Regions from separate parts of the Vibrio sp. 2134-1 genome, predicted to be linked through region 1. Evidence: predicted binding sites of a transcription regulator. Region 1 holds the regulator's gene; each other region holds the start of a gene.
What was found. Region 1 encodes PurR, which represses purine synthesis genes. Its sites were predicted from a motif close to TNANGNAAACGTTTNCNTNA; they were not measured.
Positions count from the first base shown of each region.

Region 1 (5,940 bases):
CATCGACTACGTGATGGTTTTAGGGAATGGTCATGTTATCGATGACGAAATTCCACCCACCTCGCAGTTAAGCCGTGCAGCATTAATGCGCTTAACTGAGGGCATTCGTATTTTAAGAATGTATCCAGGCGCGAAATTAATCTTATCCGGCTATGCTGGCGGATCTGAAATTAGCCACGCGAGAATGATGGCGAACGTTGCCCTAGCCTTAGGTGTAGCAAAATCCGATATCATTTTATTAGAGGATGCAAAGGATACGTGGGAAGAGGCACGTCAAGCGGCTGCATTCGTTCAGCAAAAGGAGATTGTGTTAGTCACCTCTGCAAGCCACATGAGCCGTGCATTGTATGAGTTCAACGCAGCAGGCATTAAACCAATCCCAGCTCCGACCAACTTCTTAGCTATTAGCGAAATCAGTCAACCTTGGGATAAATACTCACCTAAAGCGCGTTACTTAGAACAAACAGAGCTTTATTGGCATGAGTACTTGGGCAGTATTTGGCAAAGGTTGCGTGATACTGTCGGCCAAACACCAATGGTTGAAGCAAACTAGTATTATCTTGAAGCCACAAAAAAGGAGAGCCGAAGCTCTCCTTTTTCTTTTTACGATTGAGTTATGTTCAAACTAGTCACCAGCAAACATATAGCCCTCGCCGTGTACCGTTACAAAAATCTGTGGGTTCTTAGGATCGAACTCCATTTTTGCGCGCATACGTCGAATAAGAACATCAATGGTGCGGTCATTCGGCGCATCCACTCGATGGCTGATCATGTTCAAAATACGCTCACGACTTAACACCTGGTTAGGGTAAGACGATAATGCCACCAAAAGTTCATACTCTGCTTTAGTTAGTTTTACTGGCTCACCGTTGCGGCTAAGTGCGCGACGTTGAATGTCGAATGTCCACTCCCCAAAGCGCACAATGTGCTCTTCACTGGTTTCATTCGCTTTCGAGCTGCCACTGCGCGCTGCTGAAATACGCCACAGCAAGTTTTTAACGCGAACTAACAGCTCTCTCAGTTCAAAAGGTTTTGTCACATAATCGTCAGCACCCATTTCTAGGCCTACGATTTTATCAATGCTATCCGTGCGTCCTGTTACTAATATGATACCAATATCCGATTGGCTACGTAACTCACGAGTAAGCATCAGGCCGTCTTCACCAGGCAGGTTAATATCCAGCATGATCAGGTCTACATCGCCCGCTTGCAAAACTTCACGCATTTCCGCGCCACTCTCTGCTTCGCTGACTTGGTAGCCCTCATTTTGGAAATATCCCGCAAGCTTACTACGAGTTACAACATCATCTTCTACGACTAATACGTGATAGCTCATTTACACCACTTTTCTGTCTTCTTATTATCCAAGACGTATTCTATTCATAACTAGTAACATTTCTAGTCATAGATACATTAAAACGCAAGATTTAGCGTTTTTATTGATTCAAAACAAGCTTACCCACTGCTATTAATAAACGGTCATTTTTGACCATAAAACATAACAATTATAGTTACTGCTATTCATTTTAATTGATTACACTTAGGGGATATCCCTAATTGACTTTGTGATGCATGACTTGAAGCATCATTCAGGAGCCCAAAATGCAAGAAGTGAAAGCTTTTAATGAAAAACGCGCTGAAATTTACTGGTGGTTTTCGAGCTTGTTCGCAAAAGAACTAACAGAGAAAGAATTGGAAGCCTATCACAGTGTTGAAATTCGCAGTTTTCTCGCAGGCTTAGGTGAAAATGAGTCGCTGAAACCAGCCGTTGATAGCCTAGTTGATGCGCTGAATCGGTTACAAGATCGTGAAGATGCACAACTAGAGCTTGCAGCTGACTTTTGTGAACTGTTTTTGAAGACAGAAAAATACGGCGCTCTTCCTTACGCATCCATGTACATTGGTGAATCAGGTTTACTGAATGACAAGCCAGCTGAGGAAATGGAAAAGTTGATGGCTGAATTTGGCGTTCAAGTAGACGAAAACCTAAAGGAACCTGCGGATCACTTAGCCGTTGAGCTCGACTTTCTCGGGAACATGATTATCCGCTCAAACGAGCTTGAACAAGAAAAACACATGGAAGAAGCCTTCGTTAAACAAAACGACTTTATCCAGCAACAATTGATGTCTTGGTTACCTCAGTTTTCAGACAAATGTAAACAATTCGACGAATTTGGATTTTACTCGAGTGTCGCGAAACTATTAGTTGCATTTTGTAAACTAGACAGCGCCTACCTTCTTGGTGAATAATTGCCGCCTATTTTTAGGGAGCCTGCCTATCGGGCTTCCTGTATGCCGAAAGTGACCAATTGTAAGTAACTTGGGTATAATATTCGTTTGCCTTAACTTAGCGCAAAGACGCTTGGTTATTTAGCAGTCAAAATGTGACTTCAAATACACAAATCTCGTGCTGAAAACATTGCTAGTCAGTCCACATAGGGCTAAAATGTGAGCGCAAACGATTAAATATGATTTATATGTAAACCGCTGAAATATAGCGGTTTTTGTGTTTTCTTAACAGGTTGATGGCAATTTCTCATCAGATAGAAAAAAGATAAAATTCATCGACCGATGCTGCTACGCACCCTTTTGTCGCACTTGGATCAACCGCTGCCGAGACACTTAGCGCCAATTTTATATTGCTAGGTGTGAAACCATTAGAGCATCAGGTACATCCAATACGACATATTTCAGTAGCTCGATACAGGACACCATTTATGGCCACGATAAAAGACGTTGCTCGCTTAGCCGGCGTTTCCACTACGACAGTTTCGCACGTTATCAATAAAACGCGTTTCGTTGCAGAAGCAACGCAAGAAAAAGTAATGAAAGCCGTTGACGAGCTGAATTACGCGCCAAGTGCCGTTGCACGCAGCCTAAAATGCAACTCAACTCGTACGATTGGCATGTTAGTAACTCAATCAACTAACCTATTTTTCTCAGAAGTGATTGATGGCGTTGAGAGCTACTGTTACCGCCAAGGCTATACTCTGATTTTATGTAACACAGGCGGGATTTACGAAAAACAACGCGATTACATTCGTATGCTGGCTGAAAAGCGCGTTGATGGCATCCTAGTGATGTGTTCTGACTTAACCGAAGAACTAAAAGAGATGCTTGACCGTCATGCGGACATTCCTAAAGTGGTCATGGATTGGGGCCCAGAGAGCTCGCAAGCAGACAAAATCATGGATAACTCAGAAGAAGGTGGCTACATTGCGACCAAACATCTGATTGACAATGGTCATACGGATATCGCTTGTCTAAGCGGTCATTTTGAAAAGCTTGCTTGCCAAGAGCGCATTGCAGGTTTCCGTCGCGCAATGAGCGAAGCGAACCTAGCTGTAAATGAAGACTGGATCCTTGAAGGTAACTTTGAATGTGATACGGCCGTATTAGTTGCAGATAAAATTACCGCAATGGACAAGCGCCCGACGGCGGTATTCTGTTTTAACGACACAATGGCTCTCGGCCTAATGAGCCGCTTGCAACAAAACGGGATCAAAATTCCTGAAGATATTTCAGTGATCGGCTACGACAACATCGAGCTTGCAGAATACTTCTCTCCACCGCTAACGACTATCCACCAACCTAAACGTCGTGTTGGTAAAAATGCATTCGAAATTCTACTTGAGCGTATCAAAGATAAAGAACACGAAAAACGAATTTTCGAAATGCAACCTGAGCTTGTAATTCGAAATACTGTGAAAAAAATGAACTAAATTTCACTGTATTTAACACGGTTAAATAAGCGCTCTACAGGGGCGCTTATTTTTTTGGAAAAATTAAGCATTCTCTAATACTTCACACCACTCTAATAACAATTGACTAACGTTAACTCCCTGTTTTATATAAATGTAATATATATTAAGAACTCCTTTTCAAAGGCCAATTTGCACCTTTCCATATGCAAAATAGAGCATTCAATCTATCATTTTTATTGAACCGAAATCACACTTTTAACGCTAAACCGTGATGTTAATTCAATATAAGAAGTATGCTCATTGTGTCACGCACAGGGCAAACCATTCGAAAGAGTGGGACGCAAAGCCTCCGGCCTGAACCATATTACGATATGGAAGGTAGCGGGGTTACCGATGGCAAGTGTGTAAGCAATGACTTTACTCTGTAATGACATTGTTTTTACGCATGTTTGCTACTCTCTCGGACCTGACTTTTGGTGGCGTAATATTAATTACACCGAGATAACAAAACATGGATAAACCGATACTCAAAGACTCTATGAAGCTATTTGAGGCACTTGGTAATATCAAGTCGCGCTCAATGTTTGGTGGCTTCGGACTATTCGCTGATGAAACAATGTTTGCACTAGTGGTAAACAATCAGCTTCATATCAGAGCAGACCAAAAAACTTCATCTGACTTCGAGAAACAAGGGCTAAAGCCTTACGTTTATAAAAAACGTGGCTTTCCAGTCGTTACAAAGTACTACGCTATTTCCAGCGATTTATGGGAATCAAGCGAACGCTTAATCGAAGTAGCGAATCAATCATTGAAAAAGGCAAAGCTTGAGAAAGAACAGCAAGCAAGTACAAAGCCTAACCGTTTGAAAGATTTGCCTAACTTACGACTGGCTACCGAGCGCATGCTAAAAAAAGCCGGCATCGAATCCGTAGAGAAGCTTGAAGAGGAAGGTGCGCTTAACGCCTATAAAGCGATAAGAGATACGCACTCTGCAACCGTCAACATTGAGTTGCTATGGGCACTAGAAGGTGCTATCAACGGCACTCATTGGAGTGTGGTACCTCAAGCTCGCCGAGATGAGTTGATGAACGGCCTCCAATAAAAGTCGGCCTAAAAACTATCTTGTAAAACCGCAGTCTAATCTGCGGTTTTTTTGTGAAATTTTTTCGGTTTTCCTACTGTCTTATTACATATATCCCAAATTGGAATCAAAATTATGAATAAGAAACTGATATTAGGTCTCATCCTACTAGCGGCTATCGTCTTTTTAGGTATTAACTTTGGCCAGTATTTAACCTTAGAGAATGCAAAAGCCCAACAAGAAGCACTAACTACATACATCGATCAGAATTTTGTATTCTCGGCTGCGATTTACTTTTTTACCTACATTGCAATTACCGCTTTTTCTATCCCAGGAGCGGCAGTAGTCACCTTACTTGGTGCAGCCTTATTTGGTTTTTGGACAAGCTTGCTACTGGTTTCTTTCGCTAGCACTATGGGGGCAACACTGGCCTTCTTGAGCAGCCGATACTTATTGCGTGACTGGGTACAAAACAAATTCGGAAATAAACTCAACGCAATTAATCAAGGTGTCGAAAAAGACGGAGCTTTTTATCTATTTTCCTTGCGTCTAATCCCTGTATTCCCTTTCTTTCTAATCAACTTACTGATGGGCTTAACGCCGATGTCTGTAGGTAGATTTTATCTCACTAGCCAAATAGGTATGCTGCCAGGCACAGCCGTATATCTGAATGCAGGTACTCAATTAGCAACAATTGAAAGCCTATCGGGCATTGTTTCACCCGCAGTATTAGCGTCTTTTGCGCTATTGGGACTATTTCCAATCATCACTAAATGGGTTATGGATAAAGTAAGGCCGACACCAAGTCAGCAAAACTCGTAATTGGTGAAGTGGGTATTTTGATGAAAATATTTATCGCTAAAAACCCAGCAGAAGCACACATTGTATGTGAGCTGCTTAAAGTGGAACAAATTTACTGTGAAGTTCGTGGAGAAGGTATTTTCGGCTTAAAAGGAGAACTGCCGTTTGGTGATGATACCGATCCTTATGTGTGGCTTTTTGACACTGCACAAAAGATGAAAGCTGAAGAAATAGTAAAAGCATATCGAAAACAATCCGATAGGCATGAGTATCAAGATTGGCAATGCCCAAAATGTCATGAAATAAACGAAGGGCAATTTGGTGCATGTTGGCAATGTGGATATCAACTAGGAG
Region 1 covers NZ_JAWOUS010000011.1:46,769-52,708, reverse strand. Annotated here, with positions in the region: gene elyC (envelope biogenesis factor ElyC) at 1-553, shown strand, start outside; gene torR (two-component system response regulator TorR) at 626-1,336, opposite strand; gene torD (molecular chaperone TorD) at 1,603-2,250, shown strand; gene purR (HTH-type transcriptional repressor PurR) at 2,718-3,722, shown strand; cyclic di-GMP riboswitch class I at 4,010-4,099, shown strand; gene R7R78_RS13585 (TfoX/Sxy family DNA transformation protein) at 4,216-4,806, shown strand; gene R7R78_RS13580 (TVP38/TMEM64 family protein) at 4,921-5,607, shown strand; gene R7R78_RS13575 (DUF2007 domain-containing protein) at 5,628-5,940, shown strand, end outside.

Region 2 (5,940 bases), on a different contig from region 1:
CATGGTAGACGAACACGTGAAAGAACACGCGATGCCGCAAATTCCTTTGCGCCGCATGGGAGAGCCAGAAGAAGTTGCTGGTTTAGTCAGTTACCTTATGTCTGACATCGCAGGCTATGTAACTCGCCAAGTCATTTCGGTAAACGGAGGCCTAGTATGAGCCGTCGAGTTGTTGTAACCGGAATGTCAGGCGTGACTGCGTTTGGTAACGATTGGCAGTCTGTCGAACCAAAACTGCGTGACTGCCAGAACGCGACGCAATACATGCCTTCTTACGAACAGTATGATGGTTTGAACACCAAGCTCGCGGCACCAATTTTAGATTTTGAACTGCCAAAGCACTACAAGCGCAAGCAAGTACGCGGCATGGGGCGTGTTTCCAAATTGGCGACCGTCGCAACAGAAAACGCACTAAGCCAAGCAGGTTTGATTGGTAACGACGTGCTAACCAACGGTCAAACGGGTATCGCATACGGCTCATCAACAGGCAGTACCGACGCAATCGGTGCATTTGGTGTCATGCTAAATGAGAAAACCACTAAAGCGATCACCGCAACGACTTACGTGCAGATGATGCCGCATACTACGGCAGTGAACGTTGGTCTATTTTTCGGTTTGAAAGGCCGAGTGATCCCAACCAGCAGTGCATGTACTTCTGGCAGCCAAGCAATCGGCTATGCCTACGAAGCGATCAAACACGGCTACCAAACGGTGATGGTTGCTGGTGGCGCTGAAGAATTGTGCCCAACGGAATCTGCTGTCTTCGATACCCTTTTTGCCACCAGTCTAAAGAATGAAGACCCGAAAAGCACACCAAGACCTTATGACTCCGATCGCGATGGTTTGGTGATTGGTGAAGGTGCGGGAACACTGGTTCTGGAAGAGTACGAACACGCCGTCGCTCGTGGCGCGAAAATCTATGCAGAAATCATCGGTTTTGCCAGCAACTGCGATGCCGCACACGTCACTCAACCACAGATGGAAACCATGCAAATCTGTATGGAAATGGCTTTGCAAAACGCGGGCATTCCTTCTGAGAAGATCGACTATGTATCTGCTCACGGCACTGCCACCGACCGCGGCGATATTGCGGAAAGCAACGCAACAGCGAATGCTCTGGGCAAAGTGCCAATCAGTTCACTCAAGAGCTACTTTGGCCACACACTAGGCGCCTGTGGCGCGATTGAAGCGTGGCTAGGTTTAGAAATGATGCACACAGGTTGGTTTAACCCAACGCTCAACCTAGAAAACCTCGACGAGCAATGTGGCGATTTAGACTACATCGCTGGACAAGGTCGAGAGCTGGACGTGAAATATTTGATGAGTAACAACTTCGCCTTTGGCGGCATCAACACCTCCATCATCTTTAAAAAGATGTAATTCCCTTAATAAATGCAAAAGCGCTGGTTAACCAGCGCTTTTTTGTTGGTGGCTATCCAGATTGCTAGAAATTGCAATGGCTAGAATGCCATTCAAAAGTTGTAGATAGAGTGGCAATTACAGCCAAAAACCTAAAAACGACAAAGCCCCGACAACTCAAAGAGTTATCGGGGCTTTTGAATAAATGGCACGCCCTATTGGATTCGAACCAATGACCACATCCTTAGAAGGGACGTGCTCTATCCAGCTGAGCTAAGGGCGCGCTACAGGGACAGGATTATACGAGTTCAAACGGGTAAATCAACGGGTTTTCATAACATTCTGATCTGAATGCCTAAAAAAAGTCCATTAAAACGCTTAATGTTCAAAAACACCACAAAGCAAACGTTTGCTTATGGATGTTGATAAGAAATTCTGCGACAATGCGCCGCAGATAATCTGCCTTCTTAATTTATAAGGAAAGTCATGACTGCTCAAAATATAGACGGAACTCTCATTTCCCAAACTGTTCGATCTGAAGTGGCTGCACGTGTTAAAGCACGTGTTGAAGCTGGGCTACGTGCTCCTGGTTTAGCAGTGGTTCTAGTTGGTGAAGATCCTGCTTCTCAGGTTTATGTCGGTAGCAAACGCCGCGCATGTGAAGAAGTTGGGTTTGTTTCTAAGTCTTTTGACCTTCCTGCGTCTAGCTCAGAAGAAGAGTTACTAGCTCTGATTGATGAATTAAACAACGATGATGAAATTGACGGCATTCTAGTGCAATTACCCCTTCCTGCGGGCATAGACACAACACATGTTTTAGAGCGCATTCACCCAGAGAAGGACGTGGATGGCTTCCATCCTTACAACGTTGGTCGTCTTGCGCAGCGTATTCCAAAGCTTCGCTCTTGCACGCCAAAGGGCATAATTACCCTACTCGACCGTTACAACATTGAGCTACGTGGTAAACATGCGGTTGTGGTTGGTGCATCAAACATTGTTGGTCGTCCAATGACACTTGAGCTGCTGCTTGCGGGCTGCACAACAACAACATGTCACCGTTTTACCAAAGACCTAGAGAGTCATGTGCGTCAAGCTGACGTTGTCGTGGTGGCGGTTGGTAAGCCTAACTTCATCCCTGGTGAGTGGATTAAAAAAGGCGCAGTGGTGGTCGATGTCGGTATTAACCGTCTTGATTCAGGCAAACTAGTTGGCGACGTGGAATACGACAAAGCACGTGAAAGTGCGAGCTTTATTACTCCTGTTCCTGGTGGCGTTGGCCCAATGACCGTCGCAAGTTTAATTGAGAACACGATGCTCGCTTGCGAACAGTTCCACACAGACAAATAACGTAAAACTTAAGATACGAAAAAGGCTCCGCAAGGAGCCTTTTTGCTAATTGTTGATATCTATTTCAATTACAGACTTAAAATCACGCCCGCAATCGAAGCGCTCATTAAGTTCGCCATGACACCAGCGATAATCGCACGGAAACCATGCTTAGAAACAAATGCACGCTTTTCTGGTACCAATGAGCCCAACCCACCAATCAGCATCGCCATGCTTGAGATGTTTGCAAAGCCACACAAAGCAAACGTCACGATTGCTTGTGAGTGTTCACTAAGTTGAGACTTCACTTCTGCAAGCTGGATGAAAGCGACGAACTCATTCACCACAATCTTGTTACCAATCAGCGAGCCTGCTGTGGTTGCTTCTTGCCATGGGATACCCAACAACCAAGCGACTGGCGCAAACACAAAACCTAGGATGAGCTCAAAACTTAATGGTGTCCCAATAAGATCACCTATCCAGCCTAACATGCCGTTTAGCATTGCAATGACACTAATAAACGCCAGTAACGTACCACCGACCGATACAGCAATGCGTACACCCGCCATGGCACCATCGGCTAATGCTTCTACTACGTTGGTTGCACGTGGAATTTCAACTTGGCTAATGTCGATATCTGCTGCTTTATCCGTATCTTCTGGCATTAAAATTTTTGCCATCAACAAGCCGGCAGGTGCCGACATAAATGCAGCAGCAATAAGATAGTTGAGGTCGACACCCAGTGATGCGTAACCAACCAACGTTCCGCCAGCAACTGACGCTAAACCGCCTGTCATAACTGCAAAGAACTGCGAGTCAGTCATGTGTTTTAGGTAAGGCTTTACCATCAATGGAGCTTCAATAGTGCCAACAAAGATATTCGCCGTAGCAGACAAAGACTCAGCACGACCGATACCCAGCAGCTTTTGAATACCACCACCGATAAAGTTAATGATTTTTGGCATCACACCAATGTGATAAAGACCTGAGATAAGAGAGGAAAAGAAAACGATGATACCCAGAACATTGATCGCAAAGGTGAAGCCCCCTGTCGCCAAATTACCGAATAAAAACGCAATGCCCTCTTGACCATAGTTGATCAAATTCGACACAACGCTGCTCACTGAATTCAGCGCATCTCGTCCTGCTGGCACATATAAAACCAACAACGCAAACAGTACCTGCAAAGCAAACGCAAACGACACCGTTCTCAGCTTTATATTTTTTCTATTTGTAGAAAGTAGCCATGCTAGGAATAGTATGGCTACGATACCAATAATTGAGTTCATAAAATGAATCCGACAGAAGGGGGATATGGAAGGCACCGGATTGTATAGTGGACTCAAAATGCTGCAAGTTGAGGATGTTAACAATGTGAAAAGTTTAAGCGACCAATAATCAATCAACCCAATAACTAATTGAATTTATTAAAGATAAACGTTTGCTTATTTTAATCATTTCCATATGGAAAATATGTTTCTGGTTCAGGAAAAATTTTTGTGAAGTGAATCACCTTATATGTCGTTCTACAACGTCATTGATCCTGTTATTTAGGAATAGAGATGTAAGGCGCCAAACGTTGGTCCCAATGACAAGGGTTGCCGATCTTCTGTTTGATAAAGTTAATCACTGCGGATATTTTTTTTGGCATATGTTGGCGGCTTGGGTATACCGCATAAAACGGCATCGACTGGCTGGCTTTCCAGTCAGGTAACAGCTGTATTAACTTACCCGTTCTGAACTCATCACCCAGCAAGTAAGTGGCAAGGTAGGCAATACCCCAACCTGCAATAGCAGCATCCCGGACGGCTTCTGCCAGATCCACTGAATAGTTACCCGAAACTTTTACATTCAATTCTTGCTGATCTTTGGTAAACGCCCACCCCGTATAGTCACGCTCCCAGCTTCTGTATATGAGGCAGTTGTGAGCAGATAGGTCATCAGGTTCTGTTGGCGTGTCATGTTTCAATAAGTAATCTGGCGATGCCGCAACAACAAACTGGCAATCCGTCAAACGCTGCGCAATGTAACCTTCAGGCAAATGCTCATTGTTGGTTACCCATAAATCGAGCCCTTCGGCTAACATATCGACCTTATAGTCAAACAGATGTACTTCCACTTGAAGTTGAGGATACAGTTCGCGTAACTCTTGAATCGCTGGGATGATATGTAAGGTACCAAATGATTGCGACAACCCAAGACGTACCAAACCTGCCACTTCATCCCGCTGGGTTTCCATCTCTAATGTGGCGCTGCTCACCGCTTGTACCACTTGCTCACAGTGATGAAAAAAGGTTTTCCCTGCCTCAGTCGGCGTAAAGCTTCGCGTAGTGCGTTGAACAAGCTTGATACCAAGAGACGCTTCTAACTGACTCAACTGTTTACTCACATGAGACACCGACACGCCTAAGCTCTTTGCAGCAGCTGTGAAGCTTTTGTGTTTAAGAAGAGCGGAGAAAATCACCATTTGTGCGGCACGTTCAGATAACACGCTTTACCTCGATTTGGTTATAGAAAAAACAAAGGGCTCCGAAGAGCCCTTGTATTGAAGACTGAATGCCAAATTGTTTGATGGCAGATCAGTATTTAATGCGGTCAGCCAAGTGACTCACAGCAAGTGCGAAGTAGTAAGAGCGGTTCCACTTCATCAATACGTTGTAGTTATTGTAAACCAGATACGTACGACCATTCTCGTCGTCCGGCATGATCAACCATGCTTTGATGTCTTCATCCAGTTTTGGCAACGGGCTACCGTCATATTTTGTGATACCTAATTGGCTCCACTCTTGAAGGTATTTGCCTTTTTCAGCCGTGCGCCCTTCTAGGCTGCGATCAATATTTTTAGGAACCTTAACTTGGCGACCCCAAGTATATTTATCATCCCAACCAGACTTGCTCAAATAGTTAGCGGTTGATGCAAACACGTCCGCTTCAGATTGCCATATGTCTTTTTTACCGTCCCCGTTGCCGTCAGCAGCAAAACGAAGGAAAGAGCTTGGCATAAACTGGCATTGACCCATCGCACCAGCCCATGAGCCTTTAAAGTTCTCTAGCTCAATATGGCCTTGATCGAGGATCTGCAGTGCCGACATGGTCTCTTTACGGAAAAACTCTTCACGACGGCCTTCAAATGCCATTGTGGATAGTGCATCAATCACTTTAAAGTTGCCGGTAAACTTACCAAAGTTACTTTCAACTCCCCAAAGTGCCACAATAAAGCGCGGGTGGACACCGTACTCATCGCCTATACGCTTT
Region 2 covers NZ_JAWOUS010000013.1:83,832-89,771, reverse strand. Annotated here, with positions in the region: gene fabG (3-oxoacyl-ACP reductase FabG) at 1-160, shown strand, start outside; gene R7R78_RS15320 (beta-ketoacyl-ACP synthase) at 157-1,380, shown strand; tRNA gene R7R78_RS15315 (tRNA-Arg) at 1,566-1,642, opposite strand; gene folD (bifunctional methylenetetrahydrofolate dehydrogenase/methenyltetrahydrofolate cyclohydrolase FolD) at 1,846-2,706, shown strand; gene R7R78_RS15305 (NupC/NupG family nucleoside CNT transporter) at 2,775-3,974, opposite strand; gene R7R78_RS15300 (LysR family transcriptional regulator) at 4,232-5,176, opposite strand; gene R7R78_RS15295 (lytic transglycosylase domain-containing protein) at 5,265-5,940, opposite strand, start outside.
Region 2: R7R78_RS15305 (NupC/NupG family nucleoside CNT transporter) is a predicted target of PurR. The motif match lies at 4,115-4,134, and genes of this name have one in related genera.

Region 3 (5,940 bases), on a different contig from region 1:
AAGCAGCCTTGGCTGCTTTCTTTTTATTTATCAAAGAGATAACGAGGCTTTACATCACTTTCAGTTAAAAATCTGTTACGCAGCGGTAGAGCATCAGGGTTATCCGGTTTATAATCCAAAAACTTTATATATTAGCAACAGGAATTCCCATGCAACACCAACTTGTTGTAAAACGACTTGGCCGCCAAGACTATGAGCCTGTATGGAAGGCGATGCATGAGTTCACCGACCAACGCACAGAAGAAACCCGTGATGAAGTCTGGTTGGTAGAACATAACCCAGTATTTACACAAGGACAGGCAGGTAAAGCTGAGCACTTGATTAACACTGGCGATATTCCTGTTGTACAAAGTGATCGCGGAGGCCAGGTTACGTATCATGGCCCTGGTCAGTTGGTCGCCTACTTCTTGATCAACCTACGCCGTAAAAAATTAGGTGTACGAGATCTCGTTACCACAATCGAGAACCTCGTGATCAACACGCTAAAAGCATACAATATTGACTCAGCCGCACGACCTGACGCACCAGGTGTCTACGTTGCCGGTAAGAAAATATGCTCTCTCGGTTTACGCATTCGTAAAGGATGCTCGTTTCATGGTTTAGCCTTGAACGTAAATATGGATTTAACACCGTTTCTGCGTATTAACCCTTGTGGTTATGAAGGTATGGAAATGGTTCAGGTCAGCCAATTTGGCGGCCCAGACAATGTAGAAGCCGTAGAAAAACAATTAATAGAAGAACTCGTTACTTTGCTCGATTATGAGCAAGTAGAATTCAGCACAGAAGCACCTTCTCAAGGTAATAAAGCATGAGCAAACCAATCCAGATGGAAAAAGGCGTTAAATATCGTGACGCCGATAAAATGGCATTGATTCCCGTAAAGAACATGCCTACAGAGCAGAAAGAAGTGCTACGTAAGCCTGATTGGATGAAGATCAAGCTACCAGCCGACAGCCAACGAATTCAAGACATCAAAGCGGCGATGCGTAAGAATAAACTTCACTCCGTATGTGAAGAAGCATCTTGCCCGAACCTAGCGGAATGTTTTAACCACGGTACAGCAACCTTCATGATCTTAGGTGCTATTTGTACTCGTCGTTGTCCTTTCTGTGACGTTGCTCATGGCCGCCCATTACCACCGGAAGCAGAAGAGCCTCAAAAACTGGCGAAAACCATTGCCGATATGAAGCTGAAATACGTAGTAATCACTTCTGTTGACCGTGACGATCTGCGTGACGGCGGTGCACAACACTTTGCCGATTGTAACCGCGAGATCCGTGCGTTAAACCCGCATATTAAGATTGAAACACTGGTTCCTGACTTCCGTGGTCGCATGGATGTAGCGCTTGATCTAATGAAAGACAATCCGCCAGATGTCTTCAACCACAACTTAGAAACCGCGCCACGTCTTTACCGTAAAGCTCGCCCAGGTGCGAACTACAAATGGTCACTTGAGCTCCTTAAGAAGTTCAAAGAGCAGCATCCAGATGTACCGACCAAGTCTGGTTTGATGATGGGCCTTGGTGAAACCAAAGAAGAAATCATCGAAGTACTGAAAGATCTACGCGCACACGGCGTAACGATGCTGACTCTAGGCCAGTATTTAGCGCCAAGCCGTCACCACTTGCCAGTAGAACGTTACGTTCCACCATCAGAGTTTGACGAGCTAAAAGAAGTTGCACTAGAACTTGGCTTCACGCATGCAGCGTGTGGTCCATTTGTGCGCTCTTCTTACCATGCCGATATGCAAGCTCAAGGTATCGAGATTAAATAAGCTCTCGCTTGTTTTGAAAAGCTTGTTTTGAAGAGAAAAGGTTGGCTCAGTGCCAACCTTTTTTGTATCTGGCAAATGATGATAAAAAGCCATTCTACCACCGTCATTCTGAACAGCGAGGTACGAACGTGATTCAGAATCTGTTTTCAGAATACTGAGGATTTTTAGGGAAACTCTGAGTAAAAGAGTGTGCCTCAACAAGATTCCTGATCTCGCCTCGGCTCGTCGGAATGACGTGGTTTGGGTATATTGAAAAGGGACAGTGTTGGTAGCCATCCCCTTATCACACTCTCTCGCTATATCTCATTCCAAACGCCAGACAAACAAAAAGGCCCTCAAATGAGGACCTTTAGTATATCAATGTTCAAAATAGACGAGTCGAGTTCTAGGAGAACACACGGAGTTTGCGCGAGCAAATGAGTATGTTCGACACCGAAGTCGACTCATTCTATGAAGAACAGTTAGGCATAAACCGGTAGACGCTTACAAATTTCTAGCACTTTCTGTTTTGTCGCTTCGATAACTTCTTCGTTGCCGATGTTATCTAGAACGTCACACATCCAGTTTGCTAGCTCTTTTGCATCTTCTTCAGTGAAGCCACGGCGAGTGATCGCTGGCGTACCTACACGAATACCAGACGTTACGAATGGGCTGCGTGGGTCATTTGGTACTGAGTTCTTGTTTACAGTGATGTTTGCTGCACCTAGTGCCGCGTCTGCGTCTTTACCAGTGATATCTTTGTCGATTAGGTCAACAAGGAACAAGTGGTTTTCTGTACCGTTAGATACGATTTTGTAGCCACGCTCTTGGAACTGACCAACCATTGCTTTTGCGTTTTTCACTACGCGAGCTTGATAAGCTTTGAACTCTGGCTCCATCGCTTCTTTGAACGCTACTGCTTTACCAGCGATAACGTGCATTAGAGGGCCACCTTGACCACCAGGGAACACTGCTGAGTTCAATTTCTTGTACATATCTTCGCCAGCATTTGACAAGATAAGACCACCGCGAGGACCTGCTAGTGTTTTGTGCGTCGTTGTTGTTACCACGTGAGCATGCGGTACTGGTGTTGGGTATTCACCGGCAGCGATAAGACCAGCTACGTGCGCCATATCAACAAATAAGTAAGCACCTGCTTTGTCAGCGATTTCACGCATGCGTTTCCAATCAACGATTTGCGAGTAAGCAGAGAAACCACCGATGATCATCTTAGGTTTGTGTTCAAGTGCTAGCTGTTCCATCTCGTCGTAGTTGATTTGACCAGCTTCATCGATACCGTAAGGGATAACGTTGTAGTGCTTACCAGAGAAGTTTACTGGTGAACCGTGAGTTAGGTGACCACCGTGCGCTAGGCTCATGCCTAAAACTGTATCGCCAGGGTTAAGAAGCGCCATGTAAACTGCGCTGTTTGCTTGAGAACCTGAGTGAGGCTGTACGTTAGCGTACTCACAACCAAATAGTTGGCATGCACGCTCAATTGCTAGTGCTTCAGCTTTATCTACGTACTCACAACCGCCGTAGTAACGCTTACCTGGGTAGCCTTCAGCGTATTTGTTCGTTAGCTGAGAACCTTGCGCTTCCATTACACGTGGGCTTGTGTAGTTTTCAGAAGCGATAAGTTCAATGTGTTCTTCCTGGCGAAGAGTTTCTTCCTGGATAGCTGCGAACAGTTCCGCATCGTAATCTGCGATGTTCATATCACGCTTAAGCATCTGTATCTCCTGACTCAGATTAGTACTGAAAGTTGCAAAAAAACTGTTGAATGACCCGACGCAAACGTTTTCGTCACCCTAATGGCGCGCATTCTACATAATTTGATTTAGGTCATAAAGAGAAATTTACAATTTTTCTCATGCAGTTTTTTCATGATGACAAGCAATGTTTATCATGCCAGCATTGCAATCGCATAACGACAATCTATTGCCTGTCAAATTTGTGCTTTACACCCTGTAAAACAGCAATTACATAGGTTTACCGTAAATTTTACCCTCTAGCTACCGAAAAGATCATCTTTTTACTACTATGCACGCCTTATTTATCACTAATGACTGCAACATTGATGGAAAAACACTCATTAAAAGAAGACTGGATAGCGATTCTCACGGGTACCTTTTTAGTAGCTCAAGGCGTTTTCTTTCTCCAATCCGCGAACCTTCTAACGGGAGGCACGACTGGATTGGCTCTGCTTATTAGCCAATTTACACCTTTTACCTTTGGTGTGCTGTACTTTTTAGCAAACAGTCCTTTTTACTTACTAGCATGGAAACGCTTCGGCCGTCATTTCGCCATTAATAGTGCCATTTCTGGCGCGTTGGTTTCTATCTTTGCCGATCATCTTTATTTGCTAATCTCGCTCGAATCGGTAAATGAAGTTTATTGCGCCGTCGCAGGCGGGCTTTTAATGGGGCTCGGTATGCTGATCCTATTCAGACATCGCTCCAGCTTAGGTGGCTTTAACGTGCTGTGTTTGTTTATCCAAGACAAATTTGGCATTTCAGTTGGCAAAAGCCAAATGGCAATCGATGCATGTATCCTGTTTGCTTCATTCTTCTTTGTCACACCAGAAGTGATTGGCCTTTCAATTTTGGGGGCGTTTGCACTCAATGTCGTGTTAGCGATGAACCACAAACCGCACCGCTATTCCGTGACCTACGGTTCATAAATTTTTGATAATGATTGAAGCGCGATTTATAAGATTTCGCGCTCCAATCGCTATATAATACTTCGCGATTTCCAAATAGATCGGTACGGTATGCGCGACTTTCTGCAACAAGCTAAACAGACTCACAGTTGTATTGCGATTGGAGAGCTGATCTATAACCCGAAGACACAGAGCCTTCATCAAGATGCTATCGCGATTGATCTTGAACCTCGCACCGTTGAATTATTAGAACTGCTGTTAACAAGCGTTGGCCACCCACTCTCTGCTGACACCATTATTGAAACCATTTGGCAGAGCAAGTTCATCTCTAAGAATGTGCTCACGAACCGCATTAGCACCTTACGTGCACTGCTACAGCAGTACTTACCCGAATACGATGCCGCTAAGCTTTTAGTCACTTACCCCCGCAAAGGCTACTTTCTTAACCCTGCCAATATTCGTTTAGTGCCACCAGCGAAAAACCATCGGCGCGTTATCTCAACCCAGGTGGCGAGTAATAAGAACTTCAAGCTGATTTTCGCTTACAGCTTATGTGCCATACTTGCGGTATGTAGCATGACGCTCGCAAGCTTGTTATGGCAACGCCAAGAAATCTCAACACAACAAACGCGTCATCAACTACTGATTCCCAAAGTCGAGCTACTACTCAACCGTGTCGATTCAATCGGCTCTCAGGCGCGAAAATACCGCATACTGGTCAAAGCCATCTTGCTGCAACAACAGGTCGAATATCCATACACCGACATCGCCAACCAAGATGCTCCCAGTTACTTTCTTGATCCTATCGGTCATACGCCATATTTCCCTGGCGCACGAAACATGCAGACCAGCGACTACGAGCTCAATATCGAGTTAAAAGACGGCACAAAACAGGGCATCTTGAAAGCGCAGATGAACCTTATTTATCCTGCGACGGGCAAGTTGGCGTTTCGCAATGAGTACACACTGCGTTTATCTGACTTACAATCGGATATTTTCCAAATGCATTCGGATGTCGCGCAATACTTCAATCTGCCTGCACCTTCGGCAAGTTCGTGGCAGCTTTCGAATATTCACAAAAAAATGTTATTCGAGAATGCCTTTTCTAGCCAACCTCTCAGACAATCTGATGAGTTTGCGGCTATAACAACGGCAAGACATCTCGCCTTATACGAGAACGAACATCAAAAGCTGGAAGCATATTTAACTCAAGTACAATCGTCGTTTGATGTTTTGCCAGATGAGCTGAGCCTCTGGTTAGGTCTATTGCATTTCAAATTAGGTAACTTAGACAGGGCAAAAGCCCTGTTAACGACACCAGATGGCGACTCACGTATCCAAAACGCACTGATTTATACCTTTGTGTCTCACATTGCTTACAAGCAGAACAAACTTGAACAGTTCCGTCTCAACTACATGGAATCACTGGTGGCGCTGCTGCGCGTTTTACCTTCCGAAACCTTGTTTGAGCGTCTTTCTCAATCTGAATCAAAAGAGACTTGCCTCCAACCGTGGAAAACGTTGC
Region 3 covers NZ_JAWOUS010000006.1:142,889-148,828, reverse strand. Annotated here, with positions in the region: gene lipB (lipoyl(octanoyl) transferase LipB) at 150-812, shown strand; gene lipA (lipoyl synthase) at 809-1,774, shown strand; gene glyA (serine hydroxymethyltransferase) at 2,236-3,486, opposite strand; gene R7R78_RS09660 (YitT family protein) at 3,834-4,436, shown strand; gene R7R78_RS09655 (transcriptional regulator) at 4,527-5,940, shown strand, end outside.
Region 3: glyA (serine hydroxymethyltransferase) is a predicted target of PurR. The motif match lies at 3,543-3,562, and genes of this name have one in related genera.

Region 4 (5,940 bases), on a different contig from region 1:
TATCACCTTGGTTAAAATAGGCAAGGTGGAAAATTGCATCGCCTTCGTTCACCAATGGTAATGTTTGTTGACCGATAACCAAACCACGCTTCGGGGCTTTTAGTTCTATCTCATCATGACCAAGAGGAGAGCTAATATAAGCGAGCGTTTCCCCCTGTTCTACTTTGTCTCCCAGATTAACGACAGTACGCAAAATGCCGTTACCTGACGCGCGAACCCAGCTGGTGGACTTCGCTATGATAGGCTCAGGCAGCTTTTTCCTGCTCGCACGCAACATACCAATGGCTTGCATTACGCGCCGAACCCCGAGTACACCAGCGCTTATCGAAAGTGGATCAAAGCGCAATGCTTCGCCAGCCTCGTAGGTGAGCACTGGAATATCACATTTTTCTGCTTCACTGCGTAAAGAGCCATCACGCAATGCTGAATCAACAATCACTGGCGTTGCAAATGCTTGAGCAATACGCAGAGTTTCTGGGTTGCTTAAGTTTGCGCGGATCTGTGGTAAGTTCGTGCGATGAATTGCCCCTGTGTGTAGATCCAAAATGTAGTCACAACGCTTGGCAATGTTGTTAAAGAACCCGTGTGCCATACGAGATGCAAGTGCGCCTTTTTCACTGCCAGGAAAGCAACGGTTGAGATCTCGTCGGTCGGGCAAGTAACGAGATTTATGGATGAAACCAAAAACGTTAACGATAGGTACTGCAATGACAGTGCCTTTCAGTTTTTGTGGTTCCAGTTGGTTAATGATCTGACGAACGATTTCTACGCCATTAAGCTCATCACCATGGATAGCGGCATTCACCATTAACACTGGTCCTTCTTGTTTCCCATGGATGATTTCCACAGGAATAGATAAAGGCGAATGTGTATATAGCTTCGCTGCTTCAAATTCGATCTCTAATCGTTGTCCTGGTTGTATTTGATGTCCTAAGAGCTCAAACACTTTGCTTTTTTTACTTCTGGCCATAAACCATCTCTGTCAAATGCGTCATCAGCAATGTAACAATTGCTGCAAAATCGCACTAATCATTCTCATTAAGGACACGACAAATTACTTTAATCGTCATGCGTGAAATTTTGGTATGTGTGAAGTTTTTGTTTTCAATATGATCTTTTCTATCAGTTTAATACATAACAAGCCATAGAGAAGAGAGCGCAATAATAGCCTTAAAAAATGTGACTGTATTAAAAATAATACTGTTCATGGAGGACAAAAAAACGGACTTTTAACCCTACTTTTTATCCGATAATATCCGCGCCGAATTTGAGGTTTCACACTTTCTAACTAGAGGTTTTGATGAAAAAGGCAATTGCTAAAATTGGTGCATTGACTGCGGTAGCAGTTTCACTTTCAGGTTGCGTAGGTAGTAATGCCGTGACAGGTTATGTCATGGGGTTTAACTTGAAAGCTGTTGACAACCGTTACGCTCGAGGTGGCCTAAATATGCTTTTAGCGCCTGTTTATGGTGTCGCGATCGCAGCGGATTATATCGTGTTTAACTCTCTAGAATTTTGGACGGGTAAGAACCCGTTAAATGGTAAGCCACATATCTTCGATACAAAGGTAGATACTTACATTGATGTCAATCACCAGTTAGATAAGTCGTTAACGACGGCACCAATCGCACCATTAGCGGATAACCGTGTCATTGAGCAGGGGCGAATGCAGCAAATCGATGAGAACACTGTTCAAATGGATATTACTTACAGTAACGGTGAAAAGGCGACACTCATGGGTGTACGCGATGGTGAGTTTGTTACTTACTACATTGATGGTGAAGTTGCTGCACAAACCTCAATGGATGAATTAGCCGCTTACGCGCAAAACCGTGTGTAGTTGGGTTCAACTAAACCAAAAAAAGGGTGCCGTATGGCACCCTTTGTCATTTTTCGTGATTGAATTATGCTTTCTCTGGAATCGCTTCTAAAAGCGCGACCATCTGATCCCAGTACAACTGAACAGTATCAATCTTCACTTTCTCATCTGGAGAGTGAGGGAATTTTATTGTTGGACCGAAAGAAACCATATCCATGTGTGGGTATGGTTCTTTAAATAGGCCACACTCAAGACCAGCATGGATGACCATGATGTTCGGCTTATGACCGTAAATGCCTTCATACATATCACGGAAAATTGCCATGATCTCGGAATCTGCATCTGGCTTCCAGCCAGGGTAAGCGCCTGAGAACTGAATTTGTGCGCCTGCTAGCTCAGTAATCGAGCGCAGCATGCTTTCCACTTGGCTACGGCCAGAGTCAATGAGAGAACGAATCAAGCAAAGCACGGTGACTTTATTTTCTTCTGTGCTGATCACACCAACGTTTAGAGAAGTTTCAACAACGCCTTCCACCTCATCACTCATACGGATTACGCCGTTTGGACAAGCGTTAAGTGCCGCAATGAATCGTTGCTGATCGGCGATTGAAAATACTTGCGCGTCAGTCGTGATCGCTTCATTAAAGGTTACGATACCTGTTTCGATTTTACCCAATTCAGTTTTAAGCAGCTCAGTGTAGTGGTTGAACAGCTCAGCAAGTTTGTCTTGGTTTTCGACAGGAAGCGCGACAGTAACAAACGCTTCGCGAGGGATTGCATTACGTAAGCTACCACCACGGAATTCGACTAAACGTAAATCAAGCTCTTGAGCATGACCGGCAAGGAAACGACCAAGTAATTTGTTGGCATTACCGCGACCTGTGTGAATGTCACAACCTGAGTGACCACCTTTTAGGCCTTTCAGCGTCAGTTGGCGTGTTACAAAACCTGCAGGCGTTGATTCTCGAGAAATATCGAAAGTCATGGTGCCATCAACGCCACCTGCACAACCCATGTAGACTTCGCCTTCTTGCTCAGAGTCTGTATTTAGAAGAATCTCACCCTCTAACCAACCAGCTTCAAGGCCAAATGCGCCAGTCATGCCTGCTTCTTCATCAATCGTCAGCAGAACTTCGAGTGGACCGTGCTTAATATCTTTAGATGCCAATACAGCAAGGCAAGAAGCCATACCAATACCGTTATCTGCACCAAGCGTCGTGCCTTTCGCAGTTACCCATTCGCCATCGATGTAAGGTTGGATTGGATCTTTGGTGAAGTCGTGTTCAGTGTCTTCGTTTTTCTGCGGCACCATGTCGATGTGTGCTTGAAGTACAACAGCCTTCTTATTTTCCATTCCTGGTGTCGCGGGCTTTTTGATGAACACGTTACCGGTTGGATCACGGCGAACGTCAAAGCCTTGCTCTGTTGCCCAGTTGATAATGTACTGTGCTAATGCTTCTTCATGTTTCGATGGATGAGGGATAGAACAAATCTTATCGAAAAACTGCCAAAGTGGAGCAGGTGATAAGGTACTGATCTCAGAATGGAACTCAGACACGGAGGACTCCTTTTGATGTGCTTTGCCAAATATATACCGTAAAAATATTGTCAAGGTAGCATTAAATGCTAGACGATTTGGCCTTCAAATTGCCGTTAGCATACCACCAGATAAGGAGTACGAGTAGTCGCGATCACAAGGATTTCTCTCAGAACTGTCACAGTTTGTGAATACAATAACAAGCACTATGTGTTCTCTATCATATATTCTGAAAGTGGCTTTATTTTTTAATTCATAAAATTGTAATTTAATTACACATAAACTTTGATAAAGGTCAATTTGTGCATTTTTTGTGATTCCAATCACTAAAATGCTTGTAATTAAATTTCTTGGTGGTATATTTGTAACCAGCTTCTGAGAGAAGAATGAAATGCTCAAAGGATGAGTCCGTTTTATCGCCTCCAAGGAACCGAGAAATCAACGAATGTTTAATTGATTTAAAAGGTGATAGTTATGAAAGGTTTACCAAGTACAATGTTCTGGAATAGCAAGTCTGTTTACACCGGTAACTTTGTATACCCAACAAGCTTTGGCTACTAAGTGAAGTCAACGCATGTGACTCGAACAGTTTGTTCACCCCTATAAATTGGAATTTTTTTTCAGTGATAGTGCTGACATGATTCACCGCCACCCAAATTGGGTGGCGTTTTTTTATCTCTATTTTCTCTTCCTGACTCACTTATTGCCATCAAAGTCTTCTTCTATTCCCCATTCTTCGGTTTTATCGACTTTTCCATCAAATCTGTTAGATACCATGTTTAAAATGGGCCTTTTTCATCTGAAAGTTTAGTACATTGCTCAGTTTTTATTCTCTTTTAGAGAACTGTGTTATCTGGGTTACCTATTGTTTTATAAGAATATATTTCTTTACTTGCTTTGATGGGTTAGAGAATGTGTTTCATATCCAAAGAAAAAAAACGCATTAGAGTGAAGATTCTATCTAGAATTTGCTATTTGATAACTTTATAATTCCTGCCAATCGATTACGCAACCGTTTACTTTTTACCTTTACAGGATTCGATCATGCTCGAGAGGCTTTTTAAACTCAGTGAAAATGGCACAAATGTGCGCACTGAGATCATTGCAGGTGTTACGACCTTCCTAACTATGGCTTACATTATTTTTGTAAACCCAGCGATCCTGTCGGATACCGGTATGGACCGTGGCGCCATTTTTGTCGCGACTTGTCTTGCTGCCGCAATCGGCTGTTTTATCATGGGATTTGTTGCCAATTACCCAATCGCACAGGCACCAGGAATGGGCCTGAACGCATTTTTTACTTACTCTGTTGTATTGGGAGTGGGTTATACGTGGCAAGTTGCGTTGGCGGCTGTATTTGTTTCTGGCCTTCTGTTCATTCTTTTAAGCGTATTTAAGATCCGTGAGTGGATTATTAACTCGATCCCGCATTCTCTACGAACAGGTATTTCAGCTGGTATTGGTCTTTTCTTAGCGTTTATCGCATTAAAAAATGCAGGTATCGTCGTTGATAATACAGCGACATTAGTTTCTATGGGAGAGATCACATCATTGCCATCTGTATTGGCCGCGATTGGCTTCTTTCTTACGATTGCACTGGTTCACCGTGGTGTGAAAGGTGCGGTGATGATCGCCATTCTTGGCGTTACAGCGCTTGGTCTTCTATTTGGTGATGTGCAGTGGAGCGGTATTATGTCAACGCCACCAAGCATTGCGCCAACTTTCATGCAACTGGATTTCTCTGGTTTGTTTGAAGTAGGCATGATTTCCGTCGTATTTGCTTTCCTATTTGTCGATTTATTTGACACCGCAGGTACGCTCGTTGGCGTTTCTCAAAAAGCTGGTCTAACTGATGAGAATGGCAACATCCCTCGTTTAAACAAAGCGTTACTTGCAGACTCAACAGCAACGTCAGTAGGTGCATTACTTGGTACCTCCAACACGACATCTTATATTGAAAGCGTTTCTGGTGTAGCTGCGGGTGGGCGTACTGGTCTAACAGCCGTGGTTGTTGGTGTACTCTTCCTACTTGCTCTATTGTTCTCACCACTTGCGGGTATGATCCCTGCTTATGCAACGTCAGGTGCGCTATTCTATGTGGCGATCTTGATGCTGTCTGGGCTAGTAAGCATTGATTGGCGTGACCTAACTGAAGCGTCCCCAGTTGTTGTGACTTGTTTAGTTATGCCGCTAACATTCTCGATTGCAGAAGGTATCACGTTAGGCTTTATCGCATACGCGGCGATCAAGTTATTCAGCGGTAAGGGCCGTGAAGTGTCGATGAGTGTATGGGTGATGTCAGCCATCTTCATCGTTAAATACCTCGTCGGTTAATTTCTCGAGCAAAAAGCCAGTGTGGATTTATTCACGCTGGCTTTTTCTTTTTTACGTTGTTCACAGAAGACGGTTTTTCTGCGGAATAGGCAGAGAATTTTGATATCACCGTTGGTATTAGCGGTGTGTTTCGGTAGAATAATCGTTTGCGCAGCTTGAAATCCTCGTCTCCAAACATTTTGGAGAAGTTAGTGAGCATTCCGCTTTTGAGTGACTTCGCTAGATTTTGAGGATGCATATTTTCAAATTA
Region 4 covers NZ_JAWOUS010000006.1:97,185-103,124, forward strand. Annotated here, with positions in the region: gene R7R78_RS09445 (succinylglutamate desuccinylase/aspartoacylase family protein) at 1-970, opposite strand, end outside; gene R7R78_RS09450 (DUF3332 domain-containing protein) at 1,301-1,840, shown strand; gene R7R78_RS09455 (aminoacyl-histidine dipeptidase) at 1,905-3,377, opposite strand; gene R7R78_RS09460 (NCS2 family permease) at 4,401-5,690, shown strand.
Region 4: R7R78_RS09460 (NCS2 family permease) is a predicted target of PurR. The motif match lies at 4,361-4,380, and genes of this name have one in related genera.